3 regions of the Pectobacterium parmentieri genome follow, and region 3 is predicted to be linked to each of the others. Evidence: predicted binding sites of a transcription regulator. Region 3 holds the regulator's gene; each other region holds the start of a gene.
What was found. Region 3 encodes LexA, which represses DNA repair genes until DNA is damaged. Its sites were predicted from a motif close to TNCTGTATGTACATACAGNA; they were not measured.

Region 1 (10,141 bases), 2.4 Mb from region 3:
CGTTTGATAAGGCGTATTATTAGGCAGTAAATGCTGCCATGAGAGTCGGTTACTGGTCAAAGTATCAATGTAATCGTCTAAAGGAAAAGCGTGATTATACAAGAATAATGCGGACTGCGCATAAGGAGAGTCATCTCTCCGTCATCTTTCACACGTTGAAGTTGGATCATGTTTGGCTAATCATCTTAAAAACAGCGAGAGAACTGCCAGAAAGCGGTCAAAATCAGGGAAAACTGTTATGCTGAAAGTAACGTTACGCGGTCACTGAAGAATTTAATATGAAATATCAACAACTAGAAAATCTTGAGTGCGGGTGGAAATGGAAATACCTGGTGAAAAAGCATCGCGAGGGAGAAGCGATTACGCGTTTTCTGGAGCAAAGTGCGGCGGATGATGCTGTGCTGGCATTGCTGAAAATGGAAAACCAGCCAGTGAAAGTGTTGGAGTGGATTGCGCAATGTATGAATCCCACCTTAGAAAATCGTATGAAGCAGACGATCCGCGCACGGCGTAAACGCCATTTTAATGCGGAACACCAACATACGCGTAAGAAATCAATCGATTTGGAATATTTGGTCTGGCAGCGCCTTGCGGCTCTCGCTCAGAGGCGCGGGGTGACCTTGTCAGAAACGATTGTACAGTTAATTGAAGATGCTGAGCATAAAGAGAAATATGCCAGCCAGATGTCGCTGCTCAAGCAGGATCTTAAAGACATTCTGAATAATAAAGACGAAAAATGATTGGTATTTGTTATTTATCTTGCCGAAAAACGGACATAAAAAAGTGCAGGGAGCGTTTTCCAACGTTGCATAGCAACGGCTCGCAGGGTGACGGACAAGAATGTACTCCATAAAAAAAACCTCGCCGAAGCGAGGTTTTTTTCGTTAATAACTTAAGCCTGAGGCTGAGTTACAACGTCTTTGATGCCTTTAACTTCGATCTCTACGCGACGATCCGGTGCCAGGCAGTCAATCAGCGCAGCACGAGGTTTCACGTTGTCACAGGTAGAACCAGTAACTGGTTGAGATTTACCCAAGCCACGAGCAGAGACTTTATTCGCAGGGATACCTTTAGAAACCAGGTAATCCACTACGCTCTGTGCACGTTTTTCAGACAGAGCTTGGTTGTATTGCTCTGAACCTAAACGGTCAGTAAAGCCCAGAACAACAACGGAACCGTCTTTCGGATCCAGAGAGCTCAGTTGAGTGTACAGTTGATCCAGTGATTGCTGGCCTTCTGCTTTCAGCGTTGCTTTGTTGAAGTTGAACAGGACGTCAGATTTCAGGGTGAAACGCTTGGTTTCAACAACTGGAGCTGGTGCCGGGGTTGGAGCTGGAGCAACAACAGGGGCAACACGGTCATCTTGGCCGAAACGGTAAGACAGGCCAACGCTCATCAGCAGGTTGTCTGGACGGGCACCAACGGTACCAGCGTCACCAATGTTGCTTACCCACTGGTAGTCAACACGTGTAGCCCAGTTTTTGTCGATAGCGTATTCAATACCAACAGCAGCCAGCGGAGAAACGCCAGTGTCGTTGTTGTTGAGATGAGTACCGCTTCTGTCTGCGTGGCTGTCAGTGCGCCATACCAAACCGCCCAGACGGGTGTAAACGTCTAGGTCCGGCATCACTGGGTAGCTCAGTTTAGTAGCCAGTTGGATGCCTTGCGCTTTGAAGCTAGCACTGTCTGCTGCATTAGTATCAGAACCAGCATATTTCATGCGGCCTAACCAATCGTAGCCCAGTTCAAAACCCAGATATGGGTTGGCTTGATAACCAACAAACGCACCCGCACCTAACTTGCTTTTGATTGGGTTGTTAACGACACCAGTGTAACCATTGCCGTAGAAACCAGTATCGTGGAATTGAGACACGCCCAGTTTACCACCGGTGTACCAGGTATTGTCTTTAGGAGCTGCTTGCGCGATAGTCGCGAAGCTAGCCAGTGCCACTGCAACTGCGATAGCTGTTTTTTTCATTTTACGCCTCATTATCATCCAAATCGGCAATTAACCTGGAGGGCTAATAAACCTTTGGTTAAAATCCTTTGGTTGGAGACTTTGCCCTTATTTATGACTTACTGTCAGTCAACTGACGTTATAAAAGAGCAACTCCAGCGAGTTAAAGTCTACAACGTGATGAGAAAGTTACAAGTATGATGTGACTTGCGTCATAGGAAAAACGCACGAATCATACACACTTACTAACAAATAGTAGATGGTTTTGACAGATCTTATGCCGTTGGGATGTATTAAATATAGGCAAAAAGCCCGCAGAATACCGCTTTGCGGCGATCTACTGGACATATAACGTGATTAAGCTGAGAAAAATCTTAATTTACTTAATGATACAATGTCGAATGAATTTTAAGGCTGGGAAACAGTCTATAGGCGTCCCCGCTGGCATTTTCTGGGCGCATAATAAAGCCGTATGTATTTCCTGCCTGCGCGGCACCCCGTAACCGAACTTTCTCTTCTTCCGTCAATTCGTGCGGCAGCCAACACAAAACGGCGCTGTAATTTCCTGTCAGTAACGCTCTTTCCATGGCATCAACGGTAAACAAGGGGTTGATGTGGTTGAGTTGCACTATTTTATCCAGCGGCAATCCAGATTGCTCTACCCAAGGGCGACTCAATTTTTGCTGAGGAGAAAGCCATAGTAGCCAGCGAGACTGTGCACCTAGCTGTTGTAAGAGCGGTAGTAACAGGTGTGTGACTATGGGCTGATCGGCGTTGTACACGACTTCGCTGATAATACCGCCCGTGGCAACCGAAGGTTTTGCTGTGTGTTGATTGGTAGAAAACGATGATGACTGGACGTTGTGAGAGCTGATTGATTGCGTACGCATAATGAGTTCCACCCATAGTGTTACTGTATGGATGTACAGTAACTGCTGTGTGCGTGAAAATCAACCTGATTTTTTGAAAGCGCTTCGCATATTCTTTATGCAAGAGATAGTAAACACATTTACTGTTTGAAGCACCCTCGGAGGTGTGGTTAATTATTTGTTCCTGCTACAAATATTTTAACTGTTCAGGAAGAGATCATTTCAATACTAAGGATTATGGCAATGAAGCAATCATGCAAAAAAAGGATTTTGCAATCTCAGCATTCTTTTTCATCTTTAGGGGACATCACTTCGCGTTCCCAATTTGGTGGCTACAGCATCGCAGCAAATAAAACGATTTTTGGATTGGTGTCGGAGGGGGAACTTTATCTTCGCGCCAGTAAAAAAGATGAAAAATATTTTCAGCAGCGTGATATGCCACACCTGATTTATACCAAACGCGGTATGCCGCTACCGCTGAACTACTTTCTTGTTGATGAAGTATTATGGCAAGAACCTGTGCAGTTATTGGCTTTTGCCCGACTGGCGTTGATGGGGGCGCAGTATGATCAAATAGTCAAAAATTCGAGCGGGCGGTTAAAGGATCTTCCGAATCTTAATCACGATATTGAACGTTTACTGTGGAAAGCGGGGATAAAGAATGTTGATGAATTACAGCATTATGGCGCGAAAAATAGCTATCTTGAGTTGCGGAAAGTCCGGGCTAATCTGAGTGTTAATGTGCTATTGGCGCTGGCTGGCGCAATTTGTGGCACGCATCAGGCAGCACTCCCTCACAGCATTCGTAATGAACTTTTGGAGTGGTATAAGAATAATGCGGTTTCCAAAGGGCCAAAACACTAAGCGTTTCCCCCTGTTTTACTGTGCAATCATGTCATTTTTTAGCTGTACGAGTTCGGGTAAGAGGCCGATCAGCAAGCCGATTTGCTGAATCACTAATGACTCTTTACTGTCTGATTCAAGTGAAAGGGATTGAATGCTGGTGGCAATAGTTTCCAATCCCTGATTGATACGTAAACTTTCCTCTTCGCGGCAGTGTAGCGCGTCATCAACATGACACACGGCATCATCCAGACATTGCAGCGTTTCCGATGACGTTATTTTTCCACGGTGTGCGCCGAGCGTTGAGATATAACTTAACAACGTATGATTCAGGCACATGAAACGGAATGCGTTGTCCAGTTTGTTCCTGGTGGCGTGAGGTTCTGAGGACATATTTGACACAACCGATGCCAATTCTGCGTCGCAATTATGTGCATCGCGGCGGGCAATGCGATAAGGCAAGCTATTATCTTTCCCCTGATGATATTGAATCATGATCGCATCAAGATAACGGCAGTTGGCATTTAATGTTTTATTGATAACGGTCGGCAGGCCGCGGAAACGCCAGTCTGGCCAGATAAAGCTCACGGCCGCCCACGCGATGGCACACCCCAACAAGGTATCAATAATACGCGGCACTGCGACTTCAAAGCCTTCGCCCAAGAGGTTGAAACAGAGCAGGACAAGCAGCGTAATAAACATGGTCGCATGCGCGTACTGCACGTTACGAAAGGCGAAAAACAGTACGCCGCTAATGACGATCAGCGTGAGTTGTCCTTCCTGCGAAGGGACGAAGTATAGGATGGGAAGGCCGATTAAAATACCGGTCAATGTCCCGATAACCCTCAACGTCAGTCGTCGGCGAGTGGCGTTATAGTTGGGCTGACAAACGAACAAACTGGTCAGCAGAATCCAGTATCCATGCTGCAAGCCCGTTATTTGAATTAACGCGTAGCCGCTACAAAGCAGCACGGACATACGGATGGCATGACGAAACAGCGCTGATTGAGGCGTCAGGTGCCGACTAATGCGTAAGTGGATATCGCTCCAACCCGTTATGTTTTCATCTGCCAGTGTGTTTTCCGGATTGTTTTCTTGTTCAATGGCCTGCTCGGATTCGATGGTCGCCAACTGAGCATCAATGGCACGCAGATTGTTCAATAGATAAGTGAGCGCCTTAATTTGTGCGGAATCCGCCATGTTGCTGGCAGCGACGCGCGCAATAGCGGATTCGAGATGTACAAACGCTCGCTCAATACGGCTGTCGTGCTGATATTTTTGGTGCAGCAGAATGGATTGCGATAGCTGATGACAGGCTTTGGCCTGCATACTCAACAGACGTTGAAAGCGAAATAAGACATCGCTATAGCGTAATTTTTCACGCAATTGTGGATAGTAAACATGCGACGAGCTGGCACGTTCGTGAATATCCTGAGCGACAAAATAGTAGTGCAGCGTTTGGCGTGTTCCGCGTTGTCCGCGATCGCCACGCAGGCGCGTTAACAATGATGATTTGGTTTGGTTAAGTGTCGCAACCAATTGGCTGTTTGCCATTGCGACATCAATCAAGGGTTTGTTGGTGTCTTCCTCAATATCGGGATCGAATAGATTGGCTTTTGCATCCAGATAGCGGGACAACTGCTGATAACACTGTGCGAGATTGTCCTGTAACGGGCGAATCGGGAATATCAGATGGCCGAGCAGCGTCAGCAGATTGTACCAAGAGGCTCCGATCAACAGCATGATGGGTTGCTGATACCAATTGTCGTAAAGGGATATCCCCAGCATGGTGTAAATCGCGATCAGCAGTGCGCCGAATGCGATCGTCGCATAGCGCTGCCCTAATGCGCCGAGCAGGATAAAGCCACAGGTTGATACCGCCAGACCAATGGCAAACAACCAGGGATAGGGAAAAAGCAATTCGATCGAAACGGAAGCAACAAAAAAACAGGACAGCGTAATAAGCAAATTACGTAAACGCCCGGTGAGGCGATCGTCGAGATCGGTGAGGGCTGCGGCAACAACCCCCAGCGTGACCGGGATCGTCGAGGTTGGCTGGCCTAACCACCAGGGAACGGCCGCCGCACCACTGAGTGCAATAAAGATGCGGATGCTATACAGCCAACTGCTGTTATAGACATAGCGACGAATTCCTGGGACGACGGTGAGCAACGTAATATCCTTAGATGCCGTTAGCGATAGTGGCGGCGGGCATTATTTTCCCGCGCAGCCTGCGCTAATTCGACGGAAACCACGCGGCGTCCGACAGGCCATAGCGCAATGGCAGCAATTTTAAAGTTGGCAATGCCGACAGGAATGCCAATGATCGTAATGCACTGCGCGATACCGGTAATGATATGCGACAGGCAAAGCCACCAGCCAAAGAAAATAAACCAGAAGATATTAAGTAGGGAACCGCCCGCACTGAGAATGGCGCTTTTTTCATCGGGGCGTAGCTCATCAACATGGACGGCTTCATTGCCATAAGGCAAGAGCGACAATTTGGTGATTTCCCAGCATGAACGCGTTAGCGGTAAGGTAAAAATCAGCAGCACGCTGACGACGGTTGCCAGAAGCCAAGCTAATGTGGTGAAAAAACCACCTAGTACGAAATTAAGGATGTTCAACGCAGTACGCATAGTTTCTCCTGTGCTTGCAAGGTAACCAAACTTGCTGATGGTAAAAGAATTATCACATTAAGCATCAGGATATCCTAACCTGTTTTTAAGGCTAGAGCGTGAAGTCCGATAACGGGTAAACTAGGAAACAGAGAAACGCTAACAAATGTACCACTGTCCCTCTCACATAGTCATGGCGCGAACATCATGGAACTGAAATCTACCTCGTTAGGTAAACATCTGGCCCAGCATCCTTACAACCGGGTGCGGTTACTGAATGCCGGTGTCGAAGTGAGCGGCGATAAGCATGAATACCTAATTCCTTTTAATCAGTTGCTGAGTATTCACTGTAAAAGAGGCTTGGTGTGGGGTGAGTTAGAGTTTGAGTTGCCCGCCGGAAAAGTGGTGCGTTTGCACGGCACGGAGTGGCAGGAAACGCAGGCTTTTTACCGCCACCTTCTCAAATCCTGGCTTGGCTGGAGCGAGGAGATGAGTCTGATCAGTGCTGAGGTTTTGCTGCGTCAAATGGACAGCATTCATATGCTGACGCAGCAGGATAAATGGTTTAGTCGTCATGCTCTATTAACGTTGCAGAGTGCTATCCGCAATTCTCTGGAGTCTCTGCCTCTCCCCGTTGAACGGCTTGATACCTTTGATAACTGCCGTGATAGCTACCAACATTGCGTGCGTTGGCTTGAGCAGGGCGATGAGATGCGTACTGCGGAGAATCAGGCATGGATGGATCGCACGCTGGCGGCTGAGCAGCCTTTCTTTGAAACGGTGGAGAGTTCGCCATTAAATGTGTCTCAGAGTAAAGCCGTGATTAATGGCGAAGAGGGCGTACTGGTGCTGGCAGGGGCTGGCAGTGGTAAAACGTCTGTGCTGGTGGCTCGTGCAGCCTGGTTAATGCATCGTCAAGAGGCGGCACCCGATCAGATTTTGCTGCTGGCATTTGGTCGTAAAGCGGCGGAAGAGATGAATGAACGCATTCTTGAGCGGCTCAATACCGATGAAATTCAGGCTAAGACATTCCATGCGCTGGCATTGCACATCATTCAGCAGGCTAGCCGCAAGGCCCCGATGATAAGTCAGCTTGAAAGTGATGCGAAACAGCGCCGTGAACTGTTGATTTCTCACTGGCAACAGCAATGTGCTGAGAAAAAAACGCAGGCTAACGGATGGCGACGTTGGTTAACGGAAGAGCTAGAGTGGGATGTACCAGAAGGCGATTTTTGGAATGACTCGATGCTGGCGGGGCGGTTGGCTGGACGACTTGAGCGCTGGCTGGGATTGATGCGTATGCACGGTGGTAGCCAAAGCGAAATGGTCGAACAAGCGCCAGAATCGATTAGGGCTGAATTTCAGCAACGTATTCGCCTGATGGCACCGTTATTGAAAGTCTGGAAAAAAGCGCTTAAGGACGAAAACGCGGTCGACTTCTCCGGCCTCATCCATCAGGCAGTGAACTTGCTGGATAAAGGGCGTTTTGTCAGTCCCTGGAAACATATTCTGGTCGATGAATTTCAGGATATTTCGCCACAGCGTGCGAGTTTGCTTGCTGCTCTGCGGCGACAAAATAGCCGTACCTGCCTTTTTGCCGTGGGAGATGACTGGCAGGCAATTTATCGTTTCAGCGGCGCGGAGTTGGCGTTAACGACAGCATTTGAACAGCATTTTGGCGTAGGCGAACAGTGTGCGCTAGATACGACCTATCGGTTTAATGAACGCATTGGTGAGATTGCCAACACGTTCATACAGCAAAACCCGTATCAGTTAAAGAAGCCGCTTAATAGCTTGAGCAAGGGGGATAAAAAAGCGGTGACTATCCTGCCTCAGGATCAGTTTGAACCACTCTTGGATAAGCTGAGCGGTTTTGCTAAAGCTGATGAACGCATTCTCGTGCTTGCCCGCTATCACCATTTACGCCCTGCGGTTTTAGAGAAGGCTGCGACCAAATGGCCGAATTTACACATTGATTTCATGACGGTGCATGCCAGTAAAGGGCAGCAGGCTGAGTATGTCATTATCGTAGGGTTGCATGAGGGCAAAGATGGTTTCCCGGCTCCGGCAAGAGAATCGGTGATTGAGGCAGTGCTGCTACCTGATCCTGAAAATTTTCCCGATGCGGAAGAGCGTCGCTTGCTGTATGTCGCGTTGACGAGGGCAAAGCATCGCGTCTGGCTGTTACAGGACGTGACTAACCCTTCAGTGTTTGTTGAGTCTCTTCGGCGTTTAGGCGTGCCAGCACAGCGTAAGCCAGGATAAGGAAAAATAGAGAAATGGGGCTGTAGAGATCAGCGTCGGGTGTGCAACTCGCCGCTGATCTATTTTTATGTGTTAGTGCTATTTGAGGCGGTCTTGCAGGTAGCGCTGATAATCAGGGATGGCTATCTGAACCGATTCGTTAAACAGCGCAGAATTAATCAGGAAATCCGCCGTTGCACGGTTGGTGGCAACAGGAATGTTCCAGACGGTGGCGAGTCTCAGCAGCGCTTTTACATCGGGATCGTGTGGTACGGCGTTAAGTGGGTCCCAAAAGAAGATCATTAAATCAATTTTCCCTTCGGAGATGAGTGCGCCAACTTGTTGGTCGCCCCCCATTGGCCCACTCAGCATGCTTTTTACGGGCAGACCCGTATTTAACTGAATCAGGTTCCCGGTGGTGCCAGTGGCGTAAAGCGTGTGCTCTTTGAGCTGTTCTTTATTCGTACCAACCCAATCCAGTAAGGATTGTTTACAGTGGTCGTGTGCTACCAGCGCAATATGTTTTTGCGCGGGGATGGTACGGGTGGTGAACTCCATGGTTACGTCCTTCAATCTGGTGTAGTAAAGCTGACGCTAGGGTACAGACAGATTACGGAAACGCTGTTTCAGTGCAAAGCGATAAAAGCAGGAAAAGGCGAACGGATAGCAAAAATCTGATGTAACTGCGCGTTAAATCACCAGGTTACGGATTCATTCAGTGCGCTAGCAAAACCTGCAACTGAAGCCCCTTTTGCTGCTGCATTGTATTCCGACATTTTTCGCTCTATATCGAGTAGCTCATTGTCTGCGATTACAAGTGCATCGGTACGCACGGGGATAGCCTGATTTTTTTCATCAAGCAATTGATATTGGGGAAGGGCTGTGAAGTTTTTGCGATCCTGAAGGGTTTGCAGCGGCGGTAGCTTAAATGACACCGATGCCACTTTTTCGGTGTTAAAGGTGGCAATAAATGTTGAAGGAAAATAGGTCGCTGGTGCGCCAGTCTGAGTATCGACAGTATCTACAACTTTGAACAAGATCTGATGTTGTCCACTGCCAAGCGCGAGGCTATCGGCACCCTTCAGCAACGAGCCTGACATCCTCTGCCCGTCAACCATCAGGAGATCGATTTTCTGATCTAATTTCAACGTTGTTGCCGCAATTGCCGAGGTGCTTAAACCTGCAATAAAAAGGCAGACAGTGATGAAGCCGAATTTCATAATTTTCTCAGATGGTACGTCATTCGAGTATTGTTGAGGAATTGTCTGAATGTGTCAAAGGTTTCAATTTGAAACAGGCTGTTATGGCATTTTTCGTGCCATGCTGCATTAGGTCACGGATGCTGTAAGCCATTTCACGCCATTCGTTGAATGTAAGATACACTGTAATAAATCACGCAAGAGAGGCTGAATAGCATGAATGACAGTGATATTGAATCGGTACTGAAAACGGTAAAAACCATTGCGTTAGTGGGTGCCAGCGATAAACCGTCCCGTCCAAGTTATGGTGTAATGGCGTATTTACTAGAGCAAGGCTATGACGTCATACCCGTCAGCCCCAAGCTGGCTGGGCAGACCCTCTTAGGGCAAAAAGCGTATGTCAGCTTGGCG
Region 2 (10,141 bases), 2.0 Mb from region 3:
CGGCTTACCAGTGCAACGTGAATCCGCAGGACGACATCATTATCAGTCCGCAGCAGGTACAGATCGTGGGTGCCAGCGGCAATTTACAACTTTCCCCGCAGGGCGATATCGTCCGTAACGGGACGCCATTGACCCTGAACGCCGAACAGCGCCAGAAATCCAAAGCCTATCAGGCGGATTTACGCCAGCAACTGCCGTGGATCGACCAAGGGGCGCAGCAGCATCTGGAAAAAGCGCGGGTCGCGCTGGATAAAGTCATCGTGCAGGAGCTTGGCAGCGACAGCAATGTGCGCAATCGTCTGACCACGCTGGATAAACAGCTTAAACAGCAGATGAACCGTATTATCGAACACCGCAGCGATGGCCTGACGTTCCACCATCAGGCGATCAAGCAGGTTGAGCAAGATGGCAAGCAAATCGTGCAGCAAAGCATGGGCGGCGTCTTGCAGGACAGCCTGAATGAAATGGGCGTAAAACAAATGTCCAGCGGCGGCAACCCGCTACAGGCGATGATGGGCAACCTAGGTGGTTTACAGAAAGCGATTCAGGCTGAGTGGAACAATCAGGAACTTGAATTCCAGCGCTTTGGTGATGATGTGTGTAGCCGCGTCACGTCGTTGGAAAACCAGCGCAAGGGCCTGTTGCAGTCGCTGAAGTAATTGTTCAGCGTTCTTGTGCATGCATTAAAGAAAACCGGGCAATGCCCGGTTTTTTGCGTTTACGGTGCTGGGAATGTGAAACGACGATGGATGGCTTCCAGTTCGTCAAGGATCTCGCCGTCCAGCATCAGGTTCTGGCTGTCGAGGTTGATTTGCAACTGCTCCAGTGTGGTCGCACCCAGCAGCGTACTGGCAACGAAAGGCTGTTGACGCACAAACGCCAATGCCATTTGCGCCGGGTTCAAACCGTGTTTTTGTGCCAGAGCCACGTACTCGGCAACTGCTGCCTGAGCCTGTGGGCCAGTATAACGTGTGAAGCGGCTGAATAGCGTGTTACGTGCGTCAACGGGTTTCGCGCCATTCAGATACTTGCCCGTCAGCGTACCGAACGCCAGCGATGAATAGGCGAGAAGTTCCACGCCTTCATGCTGGCTGATTTCTGCCAGACCAACTTCAAAACTGCGGTTCAGCAGACTATAGGGGTTTTGGATCGATACGATACGTGGCAGATCGTGTTTTTCCGCCAAATTCAGGTAGCGCATCACGCCCCATGGGGTTTCGTTGGACACGCCGATATAGCGGATCTTACCGGCGCGTACCTGTTCATTCAGCGCTTCTAGCGTTTCCAACAGTGTTACTACCGGTTTGTCGTCGGTATATTGCGGTTTGTCATCGGTATATTGATAGTTCAGCTTGCCAAAGCAGTTGGTCTGGCGCTGTGGCCAATGCAACTGGTAGAGATCGATATAGTCAGTATTCAGGCGTTGCAGGCTGGCATCCAGCGCGGCACGGATGTTTTTTCTGTCCAACGCCTGCTGTGGGCGAATGCTGTGATCGTTGCCGCGCACAGGGCCTGAGACTTTACTCGCCACAATTAATTTCTCGCGTCCGCCACGAGATTTTAGCCAGGACCCGATATAGCTCTCGGTTAACCCTTGCGTTTCTGGGCGTGGAGGAACGGCGTACATTTCTGCTGTGTCAATCAGGTTAACACCTGCGGCAATGGCGTGATCTAACTGGGCATGAGCGTCTGCTTCGCTGTTCTGTTCGCCAAAGGTCATCGTACCAAGACCCAGCACGCTCACTTCTAAAGAACTATGGGGAATACGGTGATATTGCATTGCCAGCTTCCTTATGTCTGAAAATAGCAGGCGTATTTCCCGTCATCTCCGCATGATTTGCTGCGATTCCAATGAGTTTGGGAAGACACACCTGAATTCGACTATAAACGAAGCCGTGGCGGGTGGGGAAGTCTCTTCTGTTATCCTTTTCGGATTATTCTTGATGATGCAGTCCGAGGTAGAGCGTTTCGGGCTGACAGCGATCTTAGCGCTGTACGATCTGGGAAATCTGGTCGCTGTTGATTTGTTTCTGATTACCTTGCTCATCGGTGTAGCTGAGCAGCCCGGTATCTTTATCTAACACGGGTTTCCCCTGTGTCAGGAGCATTTGCCCCTCTTTTGTCGCCATCACGTAGTCACTGGAGCAGCCCGCAAGGGTAAATAATAGTGCCAGTGTTATTGCCATTTTCAGCCGTATTTTCATTGTATTAACCCATAAAGAAATCTAACGCTTAAGGTGAGTCTAGCAAATGGTCGTGTGGGATAACGTAGGAATAATGGAAAAAATGCGTTTGGAAGGCTTAATTATGTATCACTCGACTTGCATAAAGTGGCGGGCCAGCAGTGGCGCAGTAAAGGTTTTCTTCAAATAGAACCCGCGTGGTAGGGTCAAAATCGGTTGACCAAATTCGCCAATCGCCTCTGTTAATGCCCGGCTATTTGCTGCCTTGGGGCGTAATTGCAGCACTTCACCATGTCGGGCGGTGATGCTTTCTACCTTGCCAAGTACGATCAGATCCATCAGCTCTTCCCAATCACAGCGTAGTTGCTCTTCTTCTTCTTCATTGGGGCTCCACATCAGTGGTGTACCAATACGGCGTTCCCCCAGCGGGATGTGACGCGAGCCTTCCACCGGAATCCACAGTACCCGAGCGAGCTTATGCCGCACGTGACTGCTTTCCCACGTCACGCCGCTGTTGCCTGTCAACGGTGCGACACAGACGAAGGTGGTTTCCAGCGGTTTGCCCTGTTCATCAATAGGGATAGTTTTTAGCTCAATGCCAATGTCAGGAAAATCCTGCTCAGGCTTACTGCCTGCGCTTGCGCCCAGAAAACGTTCCAGCAACATGCCAATCCAGCCTTTATCGCGTTTCAGGTTGGCGGGGAGGGGGAGGCGGGCGATGTCCGCTAATTCCGCGAGATTATAACTTGCGAGAGATTGCGCACGTTCCAGCAAGGCTTGTTCATTTTGTGGTGCTGTGGCGTGAACCGAGGGTGAATTCATAGGGGGTAGCTCGATGTTTTCCGCTCAAAAAAAATACAATAAATGCAAAAGACAAATACATAGCCTGCAAGGTTGTGGAGAGAAACAATAATAGCATGATTCATAGCGTTTTTTTTCAATGTGATGGCGATCACTGAATGCGGTTTTGCAAACTGTGCACGTATAGCCACCGACAATAAACAGGATTTTACACTAGGTTATCCACAGATATCTTGGATAACCCACATAAACATGAATTACTGGTTCCATTTACAGCCTTGACTCCCGGCCTTTTTGCTGTGTTTGCCTATTTATTGCCTGAGTTTGAGACATTCCCTGTGGATAAAATCGGCATAGTGCGATCTTTCGCCAATCTTGCATTGGATGCCATTTGAGCAAAAATTAAGGGGGCGTTATTTCGGTTGGAATTGATTGTAATTTAATGAATGAAAAGCACTATTTTTTAATTTTCAGTAATATTTTTTCTTCATGAAAAATGAGTTTCACTCACTTCTTCATGGGTTCTGCACAAAGATGTCCACAGAAAAAGTGAATAAACTGCGGGTTCTGGTCTTCACATGTTTATAACTTTGATCTTATCTGTGGGTTATCTTAGTTTTATTCGTGTCACATGCTTTCTAAGCAGTGGTTTACCGCCTGACGGGAGTGTGAAACAATCGGGTTATCTTTGCATTGATGTTTATTGAGGTAGTCCGGTGATCGATGATGATGGCTACCGCCCAAACGTTGGTATTGTAATTTGTAATCGGCAGGGGCAGGTGATGTGGGCCCGGCGCTATGGCCAGCACTCATGGCAATTTCCGCAGGGGGGAATTAACCCCGGTGAAAGTCCCGAGCAAGCGATGTTCCGCGAACTGTTTGAGGAAGTCGGGTTAAGAAAAAAGGATGTGCGCGTGTTGGCATCTACCCGTAACTGGTTACGCTATAAATTACCAAAGCGTTTGGTGCGTTGGGATACAAAACCGGTCTGTATCGGCCAAAAGCAGAAATGGTTTTTGCTACAGTTGATGTGTAATGAGTCGGATATTAATATGCAGAGCAGCGGCACGCCGGAATTTGATGGCTGGCGCTGGGTGAGTTACTGGTATCCGGTACGTCAGGTCGTCTCTTTTAAGCGGGATGTGTATCGTCGCGTGATGAAGGAATTTATCAACCCGGTGATCCTGCTTCAGGAGAGTGTTGCGGTTCGGATGGCGCCCCCTCCACCCGGTCCCCGGCGGAAAAGAGGGTAATTCAGGCACATTATGCTCACGCGCTTGCGAGAAATTGTCGAAAATGTTGCGGCAACGGCCCGCCTTAGTGATGCGCTGGACATTCTGGTCAATGAGACCTGTCAGGCTATGGACACGGAAGTCTGCTCCATTTATCTGGCCGATCACGATCGGCAATGTTATTACCTGATGGCGACGCGCGGGTTGAAAAAACCGCGCGGGCGCACGGTTACGCTGGCATTTGGGCAAGGTATTGTCGGGTTGGTCGGGCAACGTGCCGAGCCTATCAACCTGGCTGACGCTCGTGCGCATCCCAGCTTTAAATTCATCCCCGCTGTGAAAGAGCAACATTTCCGCTCCTTTCTTGGTGTCCCCATTATTTACCGTCGTCACCTGTTGGGCGTGCTGGTGGTTCAACAGCGCGAACATCGTCAGTTCGATAAAAACGAAGAGTCGTTCATGGTGACGCTGGCCACGCAGATGGCCGCGATCCTTTCCCTTTCGCAGATAAAAACGCTTTTCGGCCAATACCGCCAGACGCGCGTCAAGGCGCTGGTGGCTGCCCCAGGCGTGGCGATTGCCCCTGGCTGGCAGGATTGTACCCAGCCTTCTCTGGAACAGGTTTTTCCCGCATCGAGTTTGGACAGCGAGCGTGAGCGCTCCCGCTTAACACTGGCGTTAGAAGAAGCAACGGCGGAATTCCGTCGCTTTAGTAAACGCTTCAGTGCCAGTGCGCAAAAAGAGAGCGCGGCGATTTTCGATTTGTACTCGCACTTGCTGAACGACGCGCGGCTCAAACGTGAATTATTTCAGGAAGTCGATGCAGGCAATGCTGCTGAGTGGGCCGTCAAACTGGTGATCGAACGCTTTGCCGCGCAGTTCACCCATTTGCAGGATACTTACTTACGTGAGCGTGCCGGCGATCTGCGTGCGTTAGGGCAACGACTGCTGTTTCACCTCGACGATAATGCGCAAATCATGGGGCAGTGGCCTGAACGCTTTATCCTCGTGGCGGACGAATTAACAGCCACGCTGTTGGCAGAGTTGCCGCCGGAGCGGTTAGCGGGCGTCGTTGTCTATGACGGTGCCGCCAATTCGCATGCGGCGATCTTGGTGCGGGCCATGGGCATTCCGACGCTGGTTGGCGCGGAGATTCAGCCTGATTTACTGCATCAGCGCCAGTTGATCATTGACGGTTATCGCGGTGAACTGTTGGTCGATCCAGAGCCTGTGCTGGTGCAGGAATACCAGCGTCTGCTGACGGAAGAAAATGAGCTAACTCGTCTGGCCGAAGGCGAGATGGAACAGCCCGCCGTGCTGAAAAGCGGTGAACGCATTCAGGTTATGCTGAATGCGGGCTTAAGTGCCGAACATGAAAAACGCTTTATCAATCAGGTTGATGGTGTCGGGCTGTACCGCACGGAAATCCCTTTTATGCTGCAGAGCGGGTTTCCGTCCGAAGATGAGCAAATGGCGCAATATCAAAGTATGTTGCAGCTTTATCCTACGCGCCCTGTGATGCTACGCACGCTGGATATTGGTGCAGATAAGCCGTTACCTTATCTGCCTATCAGCGAGGAGAACCCGTGTCTTGGCTGGCGCGGCATTCGTATTACGCTCGATCAGCCCGAAATCTTTCTGATTCAGGCACGTGCCATGCTGCGTGCTAATGCGCATATCGGCAATCTCAATATCCTGCTGCCGATGATCAGCAGTCTGGATGAAATCAGTGAAGCGCGCCGCCTGATTGATCAAGCGGCAGGTGAGGTAGAGGAATTATTGGGCTTCCCGCAGCCCAAGCCGCGGATTGGGATCATGATTGAGGTTCCGTCGATGCTGTTTCTGCTCCCTCATCTGGCTTCCCGTATCGATTTTGTTTCGGTTGGCACCAACGATCTGACGCAATATCTGCTGGCGGTGGATCGTAACAACGCCCATGTCGCATCGCTCTATGACAGCCTTCATCCTTCGATGTTGCAGGCATTGAGGATGATCGCTGCCGAGTGCGAACGGCATAATATTCCGCTTTCCGTGTGCGGTGAAATGGCCGGGGAAGCGCTTGGCGCACTGTTATTGACCGGACTGGGTTATCGTTCGCTGAGTATGAACGGACGCAGCGTGGCGCGAATTAAATACCTGCTGCGCCAAATTACGCTGGCTGAGTCGCAGACGTTGGTGCAGCAATTACTGAACGCACAGAGTGCGATGGAAGTCCGACAGTGGGCGGCGATTTTCATGGAAGAGCGTGGGTTGGGCGGCTTGATTCGTGGCGGGCGCTAATTTGTAGCGATGCGATTTTTACTGGTATCACTATTTAATTGCGAATAAATGTTTAATGACGGCTCAATGTTTTACAGAACTTTTCCCCGATGCGAGCAACGAGCGCGGGGGCGTATGCTATGATTCGCCACCGCGGTTTGCAGGAACTGATCCATTTTCCTGCCTTTTGCCTATCAATGACGATCCCGAAAGCAGGGATAACACAATAAAATATGTGGTGAATGATGACGACAAGCTATCTGGCATTTCCTCAGTTTGATCCAGTGATTTTCTCAATTGGCCCGCTGGCGCTGCACTGGTATGGGCTGATGTATCTGGTGGGTTTTGTATTTGCCATGTGGTTGGCGGTGCGTCGGGCAAATAAACCGGGTAGCGGTTGGACCAAGGATGAAGTCGAAAATCTGCTGTATATGGGGTTCCTTGGGGTCTTCGTCGGCGGGCGTCTGGGCTATGTTCTGTTTTATGCCTTCCCGTCATTTCTTGAAAATCCGCTCTATCTTTTCAAAGTCTGGGATGGCGGCATGTCGTTCCACGGCGGCTTAATGGGCGTTATCTGCGTCATGCTGTGGTTTGCTCACCGGACCAAACGCCATTTCTTCCAGGTCGCTGATTTTATTGCGCCCCTGATTCCTTTCGGACTCGGTGCAGGCCGATTGGGCAACTTTATCAACGGCGAACTGTGGGGGCGTGTCACGACGGATACCCCGTGGGCCATGCTGTTTCCGGGTTCGCGCAGCGAAGATATGATGCTGGCCGTTAGCAACCCGCAATGGCAGACGATTTTCAATCAGTACGGTATGCTACCGCGTCATCCTTCCCAACTGTATCAAATGATGCTGGAAGGTGTGGCTCTGTTTATCATTCTGAACCTCTTTATTCGTAAATCTCGGCCAATGGGCAGTGTGTCGGGGCTTTTCCTTATCTGCTACGGCATGTTCAGGATTATTACCGAATTCTTCCGCCAGCCGGATGCGCAGTTGGGTCTATTCGGTGACCTGTTCAGCATGGGACAAATCCTGTCGCTGCCAATGGTGATCGCTGGTGTTCTGATGATGGTTTGGGCTTATCGCCGTCAGCCTGCACAGCAATAATCCGCCGTCCTTCTTTAATATTTGTGGTGAGGTAGTATGAAACAGTATCTGGATCTGATGAACAAAGTGCTTGAAGAGGGTACGCCGAAGGCCGACCGTACTGGTACGGGAACGCGTTCTATTTTCGGCCATCAGATGCGTTTCAACTTGCAGGACGGATTTCCGCTGGTTACCACCAAAAAATGCCACCTGCGTTCGATTATCCATGAATTGCTCTGGTTCCTGAATGGGGATACCAATGTTGCTTATCTGAATGAAAATAAAGTCAGTATTTGGGACGAATGGGCAGATGAGAACGGCGATTTGGGACCGGTTTACGGCAAGCAGTGGCGTTCGTGGGGAGCGGCTGACGGTCGTCAGATCGACCAACTGAAGAATGTTCTGACCCAGTTGAGACAAGATCCAGATTCTCGCCGTATCATCGTTTCTGCCTGGAACGTGGGTGAACTGGACAAAATGGCGTTGGCACCATGCCACGCGTTTTTCCAGTTCTACGTGGCAGATGGCAAACTCTCTTGCCAACTTTATCAGCGTTCATGCGATATCTTCCTCGGCTTGCCGTTCAACATCGCCAGCTATGCGTTGCTGGTACATATGGTGGCGCAGCAGTGCGATCTGGAGGTCGGCGATTTCGTCTGGACTGGCGGCGACACGCATCTGTACAACAACCATATGGAACAGACGCATTTACAGTTGAGCCGTGAACCGCGCGCGCTACCTAAACTGGTGATTAAGCGCCGCCCGGATACGCTGTTCGACTATCGCTTCGAAGACTTTGAAATCGAGGGATACGATCCGCATCCCGCCATCAAAGCACCGGTTGCGATCTAAATTCTTTCACTGTTTCTCAGGGCCGCATATGCGGCCTTTTTTGTGATTTCCTCTTTATTTCCTACCTCCCCGCACGCTTTTTCTATTGTTACATCATTGCAGTAAAATATTGCGAATCGCCACGAATAACGCTATTAACCCGCTGTTTTTATTGAGAGGACTCACTATCCTGACGCCATGAAAATAGGGAATCGGCAACAGCGGGGGTTTACCTTGCTCGAATTATTGGTGGTGCTGACGATTGTCGCGCTGATGGCGGGCGGTGGCCTGCATGGCTGGGTTCAGTATCAGCAGGCAATTCGTCTGGAACAGAGTGCACAGCAACTGTTGGACTTCTTGAGTCGGGTTCAGGCGAATGCCTATTGGCATAACGAAACCCAGACGGTGAAGCTTCAACAGCAGGGAGCGCTGTGGTGCATAGTGATTGGTCAGAGTGAAAAACAGGTCGAGGATGTGTGCCGTGAGAACCACCCTAGGCAGTTTGTTCGCCGTTCTCAGGATGTGGTGCTGGCAACGTTTACAAGTAATGTTTTTACGTTCTTTGGCTTGCGTAACGCCGCACAGGCTGGGCACATCTCGCTGTCTAATGCTGCGGGGAAACTGCGTCTTGTTATCTCAGTGAGGGGGCGTATGCGTCTGTGCAGTGAGTCGCAAGTTGTCTTGGCGATTCCCTTATGTTGAAACAGATCGTGTTGAAGCCAAACGTATTGAGGAAAACAGCGTTGAGGCAAGCAGGGGCAGGGGGTGAACAACGCGGTTTCACGTTGCCCGAAATCTTACTCGCACTGAGCTTAGGCAGCCTGATTATGCTATCGGCGGCACAGTTGTACCCGCTGTTACGCAGCCAAAGTCAGGACAGTGCACAGCGTTTCCGACTGGAACAGCTATTCAGTCAGGTGGCGATGGGGATTGAGAAAGATATCCGGCGGGCGGGGTTTTGTGCAGGCACGTGTCAGGGAAAGGCGATCAGCATAGGGAATTACCCGGGGGAAGTGGAAAACAGTTGCCTGAATGTCTCTTACGATCTGAACCGGAATGGGACTTGGGATGGAGGGGAACAACAAGATGCGGAATCTTTTGGCTATCGCCTGCGTGGTCGGTCACTGGAGATTCAGAGTGGCGCACATAACTGTCAGGGCGACAGGTGGGAGAAGCTGTTTGATCCGCAGGAGGTGGTGCTGACGGTGTTCCGGCTACAGCGCCTGTCTGCGCAAAATGATGTGGCGTTGTATGAACTGCAACTAGCCGGTTATTGGGCCAAGCGTCCTGCTGTTCGGCAATATATTACCCGCCTGATATTGAGGCGTAACCAGTGAAGAAAGGATCGCAAAAGGGAAGCGGTACACTGGCGATGGTACTGCTGATTGCCATTATCGGCCTGCTGTTGATGTCCGGTTTGCAGCGCCAGCTTGATACTGCCATTCAGGTGGGGAACGATGAGCGGCATTATCTGCGTGCCTTCAATCAGGCATTGTCTTCACTAAATTGGGCAAGAGGGCAGCAGTGGAACACGATAACTGAAAGCTGGCAGTGTCAGCAATTGCCGGCAGAGCAGCTCGTGGTGTGCTTGCGTATGGCCTCTGATGGGACACAAGGGTTATTGCGTGGTGAAGGGACACTCCCCACTCCGACACGACCGCTGAAGCTGTATCAACGGGTGTCATTGTCTGCGCTGTCGTCGGGTCAGATCGCGATTCGGCCATTAGGTAACGGCTGGCTGGAT
Region 3 (10,141 bases):
AAGAAGCTGCGATCCAGGGCCGTGTTGCTCAGATCCGTCAGCAGGTTGAAGAAGCAACCTCAGATTACGACAAAGAAAAACTGCAAGAGCGTGTGGCTAAACTGGCTGGCGGCGTAGCCGTTATCAAAGTTGGCGCAGCAACTGAAGTTGAAATGAAAGAGAAGAAAGCACGTGTTGAAGATGCCCTGGCTGCGACTCGCGCTGCGGTAGAAGAAGGCGTGGTTGCTGGTGGTGGCGTGGCGCTGGTTCGCGTTGCAGCTAAACTGGCTTCTCTGACTGCTCAGAATGAAGACCAGAACGTGGGTATCAAAGTTGCGCTGCGCGCGATGGAAGCTCCACTGCGTCAGATCGTTTCCAACGCTGGTGAAGAGCCATCTGTGGTTGCGAATACCGTTAAAGCGGGTGAAGGTAACTACGGTTACAACGCGGCAACGGAAGAATACGGCAACATGATCGACTTCGGTATCCTGGATCCGACCAAAGTTACCCGTTCTGCGCTGCAATTCGCGGCTTCCGTTGCTGGTCTGATGATCACCACCGAATGTATGGTCACCGACCTGCCTAAAGGCGATGCGCCTGACTTAGGTGCTGCTGGTGGCATGGGCGGTATGGGTGGTATGGGCGGCATGATGTAATGTGGCACCCTTGTCGCCGGAAGCCATTTTCCGGTGGCAGGACGTCAGGTTACAGAAGTACGTCTTTCTGTCCCTTAAAGAGCACTATCCGGTTGCGATACCGGGTGGTGCTTTTTTTATGCGTTACACATTGAGTCCCATTGCTGAAATGTTGCCGTATCGTTGATGAATGCCTTTATAGCGTGTTATCGAGAGAACCATTCTGCGCTACAATAGGGACGCTTACTTTATTTACGAATGCTTTATTGATAAGCGACCCTGTCTGGAGTAGGGACAATGTCTGACGATGCGTCAACGCTTCTGCGCACCATATCCTGGTTTACTGAACCCCCTTCGGTATTGCCTGAACACATTGGTGACTGGCTGATGGAAACCAGTTCCATGACGCAGCGGCTTGAAAAATACTGTGCCCAACTGAGGGTCACGCTTTGTCGTGAGGGGTTCATTACGCCACAGGCGTTGGGCGAAGAGCGCGATCAACTCCCGCTTGATGAACGTTACTGGCTACGTGAAGTTGTGCTGTATGGTGACGATCGCCCCTGGCTTTTCGGTCGAACGATTGTCCCACAACAGACACTTGAAGGTGCCGGTGCGGCTTTGACGAAAATAGGTAATCAGCCGTTAGGTCGTTATCTGTTTGAGCAAAAATCGCTGACGCGTGATTACATTCATACCGGATGCTGCGAAGGCTTATGGGCGCGGCGTTCCCGCCTGTGTCTTTCTGGGCATCCGTTACTGTTGACTGAGCTTTTCTTACCGGAATCACCGGTTTATTACACACCCAGTGATGAAGGTTGGCAGGTAATTTGAGGAGATAAATCCTTGGAAAGAAGTGTTACAGCAGGGAAATGGCTGGCTTATTGTCGCTTGATGCGAATTGATAAACCGATAGGTTCTCTGTTACTGCTGTGGCCAACGCTATGGGCGCTGTGGCTGGCAGGAGGGAGAACACCTGCACCGTGGACGCTCTTTGTTTTTGTCGCTGGTGTTTTCTTAATGCGAGCAGCGGGCTGCGTTATCAATGATTATGCCGACAGGCATTTTGACGGCCATGTAAAACGTACCGCTTCTCGCCCATTGCCCAGCGGTGAGGTGAGCGAGCAATCTGCCAAAGTTCTGTTTGTGGTGCTGGTCTTACTGGCGTTTGGTCTGGTGTTGACGCTGAATAAGATGACGATCCTGCTGTCTGTCGCCGGTCTGGCTCTGGCGTGGATTTATCCGTTTATGAAACGGGTCAGCCATCTGCCTCAGTTTGTGCTGGGGGCGGCATTCGGTTGGTCGATCCCCATGGCCTACGCGGCAGTCAGTGAAAGCCTGCCCGTGACCTGCTGGATGATGTTTTTGGCGTATATTTGCTGGACGGTGGCTTACGATACGCAATATGCGATGGTGGATCGTGATGACGATCTAAAGATCGGCGTGAAATCTACTGCGATCTTATTTGGTCGTTTTGACAATATCATCATCGGGTTGTTGCAGCTTAGTATGCTGGCGTTGTTATTGGCTTTGGGATACATCACCGGACTGGGAACCCCCTACACTATTTCTCTGCTGGTGGCTGGTGGGATGTTTGTCTATCAGCAAATACTGACTGCTGGGCGTGAACGTGATGCCTGCTTTAAGGCATTCCACAATAATAAATATGCAGGTATGGCGATATTTATCGGTGTGCTGTTCGGTCTGTAAGGTAGACAGTAGAGACAAAAAAGCAGCGATTTCTCGCTGCTTTTTTTATGACGGAATGTTCGGTGACGTTTATTATGCTAAACGCATCCACGGCTTGATGGGGGCATGTTATCCGCCATTTTCCCGTTACTCCGGTCTGGCTATTCCTGCTTTGCCTCTTCCACCGCCTGACTGGCTGTTTCCATTTCGGTGGATGAGCTGGCGCTTTCGATAGTCAACCGAACTTCTGGAGTGATCAGATCGCCAAGGATGCTGTAGATTGCCATAATATCGCCTTGCGCTGCTTCCGCACTGTCGGTGATATACCCGGCTGTGCGTAACGTGGCAACCAGCGTCGAGAACACCGCTTTATCAAAAAACTCCGGTGCATTAATACCGTGCAGAACGGACAGACGTTGTGCCATATTCCGGCTTTCTTTTTCCAGCGTTCCACGATTGATTTCTGGATTTGCACATAGCAAAGACAGTGTAATCGCATAACGTTGCAGTGTTTCACGCACGCCAGCAGACAGCAGTTGTAGTGTGCGGATGCGTGGCGGATTGATGGCTAATTCGCCATCACGGCTGCACAGTAACTGTTGTCGAATCAGTTCATTAGCTAGTGTTTCCAGCACGTCCGGTAATTGCTCTTTGGAATAATGCAGGAACAACTCGGCTTGCAGCAGCGGATAGATTAGCGTGATTTGTTGCACGACGTCGGCAAGTGTAATCCGACGATGATGGATGACGATGCTGGCGATCAACGACGGTAAGACCAACAGATGCTGGATGTTATTGCGATAATACGTCATCAGAACCGCCTGCTCGCGCGGCAGAATGATGATATCGCCAATGCTGTCCTTCTCCACTTCGAATTTGTTCATGCTCAGCGCGTGTTCCAGCAATTCATTCGCTGTCTTTTTGGGAGCCGTAATATCCTTGTGGTAAGGAGTTTGACGCAGCAGTTGCAGGTAGCAATCGAGCTGTTCGTGCATTTGCTCACGCGTCAGTGAACGCTGTCGCGATGCTAATAACGCCGTAGAGCACAGGTTCATCGCGTTTGCTGCCGCCGAATTATTGATGCGCACCATGATATCCATAGAGATATCCTGCACTGTCGGCGTTAGCCAGCTTGGACGCTGCGCCTCGATGGGATCAATCGCATCACGCCACTGAGGTACATGCTGGTTCAGATAGGTTGTCAGCGGGAGCGGTTCACCGAAGTTCACATAGCCCTGACCCAGGTTACGCAGTTTGCGCAGACCGCGTACCATCTGCATAAAGCCTTCTTTTTCCTTCACCGCGCCGCGCAACTCTTTCGCATAAGTGCCGACTTCCATCACGTGTTCGTAGCCGACATAAATCGGCACCAGTGTGATAGGGCGCGTGCCGCCTCTGAGCATGGCCTGAATGGTCATGGCCAGCGTGCCGGTTTTGGGATCCAGAAGACGCCCCGTGCGGGAACGCCCGCCTTCCATGAAGTATTCAACTGAATAACCACGGGCAAACAGCTCGCCCAGGTATTCGCGGAAAATCGTGGAATAGAGTTTGTTACCTTTGAAGGTTCGACGAATAAAGAACGCGCCAAGACGGCGGAAGATCGGGCCCGCCGGCCAAAAATTAAGATTAATACCTGCGGCGATGTGCGGCGGGACTAAGCCTTGATGGTACAGGACGTAGGACAGCAGCAGATAATCCATATGGCTACGGTGGCAGGGCACATAGACAATGCCGTGACCATCCTGCGCCAGTTGGCGAACGCGTTCGGCGTTATGAACGTTGATCCCCTGATAAAGGCGGTTCCACGTCCAGCTCAATACGCGATCCGACAGTCGCACCGCTTCGTAGGAGAAATCGGCGGCGATTTCTTCCATCAGCGCAATCGCATTTTGCTGCGCTTTCTCATGAGAAATCTTCTTACTGCGAGCCTCATCGTCTACGGCTTTCTTGATCGCTTTGGAATCCAGCAACTTGTTAAACAGGTCCTGACGCACCGGCAAGCGTGGGCCAACAGCCGCTAAACGCTGGCGAGAGAAGTGCATACGCGCGACGCGCGCCAGTTTGTGGGCTATGGTTTTGTCAGTGCCATGCTCGGTTGCCATATAGCGCAGCGACACCGGGCTGGAGAAGCGGACAAAGCTGTCGCGGCCTAGCCACAGTACGGCAAAGAATTTTTCGATACCGTTGAGTAACCGCAGGTGTGGCGTGGCCTGAGAATGACCTTCCCGACCTGGAGAGCGCCCAAACATCACGGAAACGGGCACCATCTGCACGTCTAAATCTGGATTGGCGCGATGCAGATCCAGATAGTCGTGGAATAGCTTGACGGATTTCTGCTTGGGAACGTAATAACGGAAGACACGCGGCCCGTCATTAATAAAGACGTGGCTAGGGAGTTCAACGCCATTGAATTCGAACGGTTGCGAGGGATCGGGTAAGCCCAATGCCAGACATTTCGCGCGTAGCGTCAAGAGATCCGCCTGAGAGTTATAAGGCAGAACATAGAGTATAGGACGTGAGGGATCTAACCCCAACTCGACCACTGGATCTGCGGGAATAACTTTGCTTTTTACCAGCAGTTTCAGCGGGAGATTCAATAGTTTATAGTAAATTTTACGCCAACCTGACATAACAACGTGGAGCCTCTTGTTAGCAATTCGCCGCAAGGATACCAGAAACTGCGTCGGAGATCTGTGGTGATGAGACAACGTAAGCGCGTTAAAATGCGAATTATTTAGAGTATAAAAATGGAGGATAAATGAATAAAGCAACGGGGATGACCCGGATTATTAAGGCTACCGGTTATTCCCTTAAAGGGCTGAAGCAGGCGTGGCAGCACGAGGCGGCGTTTCGTCAGGAAACGATACTGACGATTGTCGGCGTTATTATTGCTTGTTTACTGCCGGTTACGCTGGTTGAGAAACTGCTGCTGATTGGTTCTGTGGTATTGATTATGCTGTTTGAACTGGCTAACAGCGCCATTGAAGCCGTCGTCGATCGCATTGGTTTAGAGCACCACGAATTGTCCGGTCGTGCGAAAGATATCGGGTCGGCGGCTGTCTTTGTTGCCATCTTGTTAGCCGCTGTTGTATGGGGCAGCATCCTCTGGCAACATTTTGCCTGACGCCCCGCATAAATGAATAAAAGTCAGGGGCTTTGCCTATATCTCGATTCCCAATTGTGCCTTACCTGTATATACTCACAGCAAGACTGTATAAACAACCAGGGGGCGGAATGAAAGTATTAACAGCAAGGCAGCAGCAGGTTTATGACCTGATCCGCGATCATATTGCGCAAACCGGAATGCCGCCAACGCGGGCGGAAATTGCCCAACAACTGGGGTTCCGCTCTCCGAATGCGGCTGAAGAACATCTGAAAGCGCTGGCGCGTAAAGGCGTTATTGAAATTGTATCGGGCGCATCTCGTGGTATTCGTCTGCTAATGGAAGAAGAGACAGGTATTCCTCTGGTTGGTCGTGTGGCCGCAGGTGAACCCTTGCTGGCACAGGAACATATCGAATGCCGCTATCAGGTTGACCCTGCCATGTTTAAACCTAGCGCCGACTTTTTGTTGCGTGTCAGCGGTATGTCAATGAAAAATATTGGCATTATGGATGGCGATTTGCTGGCCGTACATAAAACAGAAGATGTGCGCAACGGCCAGATTGTGGTGGCGCGTATTGACGATGAAGTGACAGTGAAGCGCTTGAAGAAGCAGGGGAATACGGTGCATCTTCTCGCTGAAAATGAAGAGTTTGCCCCTATCGTTGTCGACCTGCGTCAGCAAAGTTTTTCGATAGAAGGCTTAGCGGTTGGCGTTATTCGTAACAGCGACTGGAGCTAGCCGTTAGCAAAAAACGATAGCCCTTGGGGCTATCGTTTTTTAATCGGAACAGTATGGTCGTGATCGCAATGATCCGGCTGCTTGCATGATGCCACTTCCTGACAGTCCCCACATAACCCATGAGCTTCCACAACGCTGTGACGCAGCGTAAATCCTGACTGCTGCGCTAAGTTACGTAGCGTTTCTTCCACACCCTCGGTTTGACGTTCAGTGACTTGTCCACAGCGATCGCAGATGAAAAGGGCAGACGTATGGCTGTGGTCTTCGATGTGGTGGCACAGCACATAGCTGTTGTTTGATTCAACGCGATGAATGAAGCCTTGTTCCAGCAGAAAATCCAGGGCGCGATACACGGTAGGCGGTTTAGCCTGAGGTTCAGTGAGTCGCAGAAGATCCAGCAGGTCATACGCGCTGATCGCACCCGCCTGTTGTGCCATAAGGCGTAAAACCTCCAACCGCTGTGGCGTTAGACGCACCGCGCGCTGCTGACAAATCTGTTCAGCCTGGGCAAGAAGTTTGTCCTGTTTGGTTGAATCCATTGTCATATCACCCTGACACATTGAGGAACAAGACGGATATCTTACCACGACTGAATAAAAACGCCGAGTGAGCGGCGTTTTCCTACGAAGGTGACGGGAAGAAGAACTACACGACCAGATCGATGAGCAGTGCCCGCAAAGGAGTGTCTGCCTGTAGCGTCAACGCTGTTTCTTCCTTGATGAAGGCACCATCGCCGCAGTGTAATGTTTCACTGTGCTGGCCACCGTTCACCGTCGTTGAACCGTGAATCAGTTGGAGATACGCCTGATTTCCCTGTAGCACTATCGTGCTTTGTTCATCCGGTTGGAGATCGACATGGTGGATCCAAACCTGTTGGCGCAGTTGCAGGCTATCTTGCTCGCCTTCCGGTGAGGCAAGCAGAGTATGATTTGATGAATTGAGTCCCATGCGCTGCAATGGGATGTTCTCTCTGGTCTGGCAGGCGTTCAGCCATAATTGCAGCCGTGTTAACGGCTTGCTGGCGCTGGTATTATGTTCGCTGTAGCTGACGTTTGGCTGAGTGGCGAGCAACAAAACATCGCCAGCTTTAGCCTGAATATGGCCGCCGTTGCTGTCACGGTATTCTGCTTCGCCCTGAAGAATAATGTTCAGGATATCAACCCGTGGGTAGGTGCGCGGCTGGAATGATGCCCCCGGTGCCAGTACTTCCTGATTGAGCACGCGAAGAGAAGCATAGCCCAGCAACTGTGGGTCAAAATAGTGACCGAAAGAGAAAGTATAGCGTGCCTGCAACCAGCCATAGTCGGCTTGGCCGCATTGCCCCGCTGCTCTTCGTGTGATCATAATTTTTATCCCCCAGATAATTATTTCTTAAACCGATAGTAATTGTGTGGACGTTGGATTGTTAGCTAGTTAATCTGGTCGGTATATTCAAAATTCCTGAATGAGTACGAAGATGGCGAGAGAACGAGCATTGACGCTGGAAGCCCTGAGGGTGATGGATGCGATCGATCGTCGTGGCAGCTTTGCCGCTGCGGCAGACGAGCTGGGTAGGGTGCCTTCGGCACTGAGCTATACCATGCAGAAACTGGAAGAAGAGTTAGATGTGGTGTTGTTCGATCGCTCCGGGCATCGTACTAAATTCACGAATGTCGGACGCATGCTGCTGGAACGTGGGCGTATTTTGCTGGAAGCCGCAGATAAGCTCACCACCGATGCGGAAGCGCTGGCTCGCGGTTGGGAAACGCACCTGACGATTGTGACGGAAGCCCTGATTCCAACTCAGCGGATTTTTCCCCTAATCGATAAACTGGCGCTCAAAGCAAATACGCAGGTATCGATTCTGACGGAAGTGCTGGCAGGGGCGTGGGAGCGTCTTGAACAAGGGCGTGCCGATATCGTGATTGCGCCAGACATGCATTTTCGTGCGTCTTCTGAGATGAATACCCGCAAATTGTACACGATGAACAACGTTTACGTCGCTAGCCCAGAGCATCCCATCCATCAGGAGCCTGAGCCGCTGTCGGATGCGACTCGTGTGAAATACCGTGGAATTGCCGTCGCAGATACCGCGCGTGAACGTCCAGTTCTGACCGTGCAATTGCTGGATAAGCAGCAGCGTCTGACGGTGAGCTCGCTAGATGATAAACGACGTGCATTGCTGGCTGGATTAGGTGTTGCAACCATGCCTTACCCGATGGTGGCGCAGGATATTGCCGAAGGGCGTTTACTGGTGATTGGGCCAGAACATCAAATGGAAAGTCAGATTATTATGGCGTGGCGACGAGACAGCATGGGCGAGGCGAAATCCTGGTTCCTGCGGGAAATTCCCAAATTGCTGAACCAACCCTAAATTCCACGCTTTTCTGCGGCAAGGTGTGGCGGTCACACCTTGCCTCAGCACTTCATGCGTTACGTAAAACTTTAGTATAAATCGACAAACGTCTTATCACGCTGATGAGGTTGGTTCAAATCTTGCTCTGGACCCAGAGAAATCACGCCGTGCGGATTAATCGTACCGTGGCTGCAATAATAATGATGACGAATGTGCGCCATATCGACGGTATCAGCGATACCGGGCATCTGATAAATATCACGCAAAAAGCCGAACAGATTGGGATAATCGCTCAGGCGATATTTATCGCATTTAAAATGTGTGTGATAGACCGGATCGAAACGGATCAACGTCGTCCACAGTCGCAGATCGGCTTCGGTTAACTGCTCACCGGTCAGATAACGCTGTTTTGCCAGAATGGCTTCCAGATCGGATAGCGCCGCGAAAACGGTGGTGGCAGATTCATCGTAGGCCGACTGGCTCGTCGCAAAACCGGCTTTGTAAACACCGTTGTTGACCTTGTCGTAAATCCAGCCGTTCAATTCGTCAATCTGAGTACGTAGCGCTTCTGGGTAGTAATCTCCGGCTGTTGCGCCTACACCATCAAAAGCGCTGTTCAGCATACGGATGATATCTGCGGATTCGTTACTGACGATAGTATGTTGCTCAGTGTCCCACAGGACGGGAACAGTCACACGACCGCTGTAGTCCGGTTTGGCATGAAGGTAGAGTTGGTAGAGAAATTCGTGCTGATAGAGCGAGTCACCCGTCGCGGCCTCAAAATCGGTACCGAACGTCCAACCGTGATCGAGCATGAGTGGATGAACTACCGAAACCGCGATGTGATTTTCCAACCCTTTCAACTGGCGCATTAACAGCGTTCGATGCGCCCACGGACAGGCGAGTGAAACATACAGGTGATAACGGCCAGACTGAGCGGGAAAGTTGCCTTTGCCAGTGAGGCCAGGGGAACCATCAGGCGTTACCCAATTGCGGAATACGGATTCTGAACGTTTAAAGTGACCGCCGGTAGATTTGGTTTCATACCAGGTATCGTGCCATACGCCGTCAACCAATTGTCCCATAAATCCTCCCGTTAGTGAGTGATGATAAGAAGACGGCAAGCCTTGTGTGCTTGCCGTCTAATTCATATTCGATGATTAAGTGTAGTACAGGCCAGAAAAGGCTTTTCTTACCACTTTTTGCCCAGCAGACGGTCGATGCTGAATGCGCCTGGGCCAGTTACCGCCAGCAGGAGGTAACCACCAGCGATGGTCAGGTTTTTCATGAACATCAATTGGTTCATGCCTTCCGCAAAGTTAGAGTGGAAAAGCAGAGCTGTCAGCAGCGTAAAGCCCGCGGTAAACAGCGCGACGGTACGAGTCAACAGTCCGAACAGAACCGCCAGACCACCACCCAGTTCCAGCAGAATTGTCAGCGGCAGCAGGAAGGTCGGTACGCCCATTGCCTGCATATATTGTTGTGTGCCCGCATAGGCATCACCCAGCTTACCGTAACCTGCAACGATAAACAGAATTGGCATTAAGATACGTGCAACCAGTAGTGCAGTGCTTTCTAAATTTTTCATCATCTCTCCAATTAATTTTGTTGTGGGCTATATGGCCCTGTTGTGTTTGTTGCAGCAGGTGTTGTCTGAAAATTT

Region 1: sulA (SOS-induced cell division inhibitor SulA) is a predicted target of LexA. The motif match lies at 2,869-2,888, and genes of this name have one in related genera.
Region 2: mutH (DNA mismatch repair endonuclease MutH) is a predicted target of LexA. The motif match lies at 3,243-3,262, and genes of this name have one in related genera.

The regions. Positions count from the first base shown of each region.
Region 1 is NZ_CP015749.1:991,129-1,001,269, forward strand. It holds gene A8F97_RS04345 (AAA family ATPase) at 1-102, opposite strand, end outside; gene matP (macrodomain Ter protein MatP) at 279-740, shown strand; gene ompA (porin OmpA) at 893-1,978, opposite strand; gene sulA (SOS-induced cell division inhibitor SulA) at 2,341-2,847, opposite strand; gene A8F97_RS04365 (TfoX/Sxy family DNA transformation protein) at 3,070-3,690, shown strand; gene yccS (YccS family putative transporter) at 3,706-5,841, opposite strand; gene A8F97_RS04375 (YccF domain-containing protein) at 5,862-6,308, opposite strand; gene helD (DNA helicase IV) at 6,495-8,552, shown strand; gene A8F97_RS04385 (methylglyoxal synthase) at 8,631-9,089, opposite strand; gene A8F97_RS04390 (DUF2057 family protein) at 9,227-9,751, opposite strand; gene A8F97_RS04395 (CoA-binding protein) at 9,947-10,141, shown strand, end outside.
Region 2 is NZ_CP015749.1:374,477-384,617, forward strand. It holds gene A8F97_RS01635 (YggN family protein) at 1-659, shown strand, start outside; gene A8F97_RS01640 (NADP(H)-dependent aldo-keto reductase) at 719-1,780, opposite strand; gene A8F97_RS01645 (YgdI/YgdR family lipoprotein) at 1,986-2,204, opposite strand; gene mutH (DNA mismatch repair endonuclease MutH) at 2,313-3,005, opposite strand; gene rppH (RNA pyrophosphohydrolase) at 3,701-4,237, shown strand; gene ptsP (phosphoenolpyruvate--protein phosphotransferase) at 4,250-6,496, shown strand; gene lgt (prolipoprotein diacylglyceryl transferase) at 6,721-7,587, shown strand; gene thyA (thymidylate synthase) at 7,624-8,418, shown strand; gene A8F97_RS01675 (prepilin peptidase-dependent protein) at 8,596-9,099, shown strand; gene A8F97_RS01680 (prepilin peptidase-dependent protein) at 9,093-9,734, shown strand; gene A8F97_RS01685 (YgdB family protein) at 9,770-10,141, shown strand, end outside.
Region 3 is NZ_CP015749.1:3,374,593-3,384,733, reverse strand. It holds gene groL (chaperonin GroEL) at 1-635, shown strand, start outside; gene ubiC (chorismate lyase) at 912-1,445, shown strand; gene ubiA (4-hydroxybenzoate octaprenyltransferase) at 1,458-2,321, shown strand; gene plsB (glycerol-3-phosphate 1-O-acyltransferase PlsB) at 2,462-4,930, opposite strand; gene A8F97_RS15310 (diacylglycerol kinase) at 5,059-5,424, shown strand; gene lexA (transcriptional repressor LexA) at 5,535-6,143, shown strand; gene zur (zinc uptake transcriptional repressor Zur) at 6,173-6,682, opposite strand; gene A8F97_RS15295 (pirin family protein) at 6,789-7,487, opposite strand; gene A8F97_RS15290 (LysR family transcriptional regulator) at 7,600-8,496, shown strand; gene A8F97_RS15285 (glutathione S-transferase family protein) at 8,568-9,563, opposite strand; gene A8F97_RS15280 (DoxX family protein) at 9,671-10,066, opposite strand.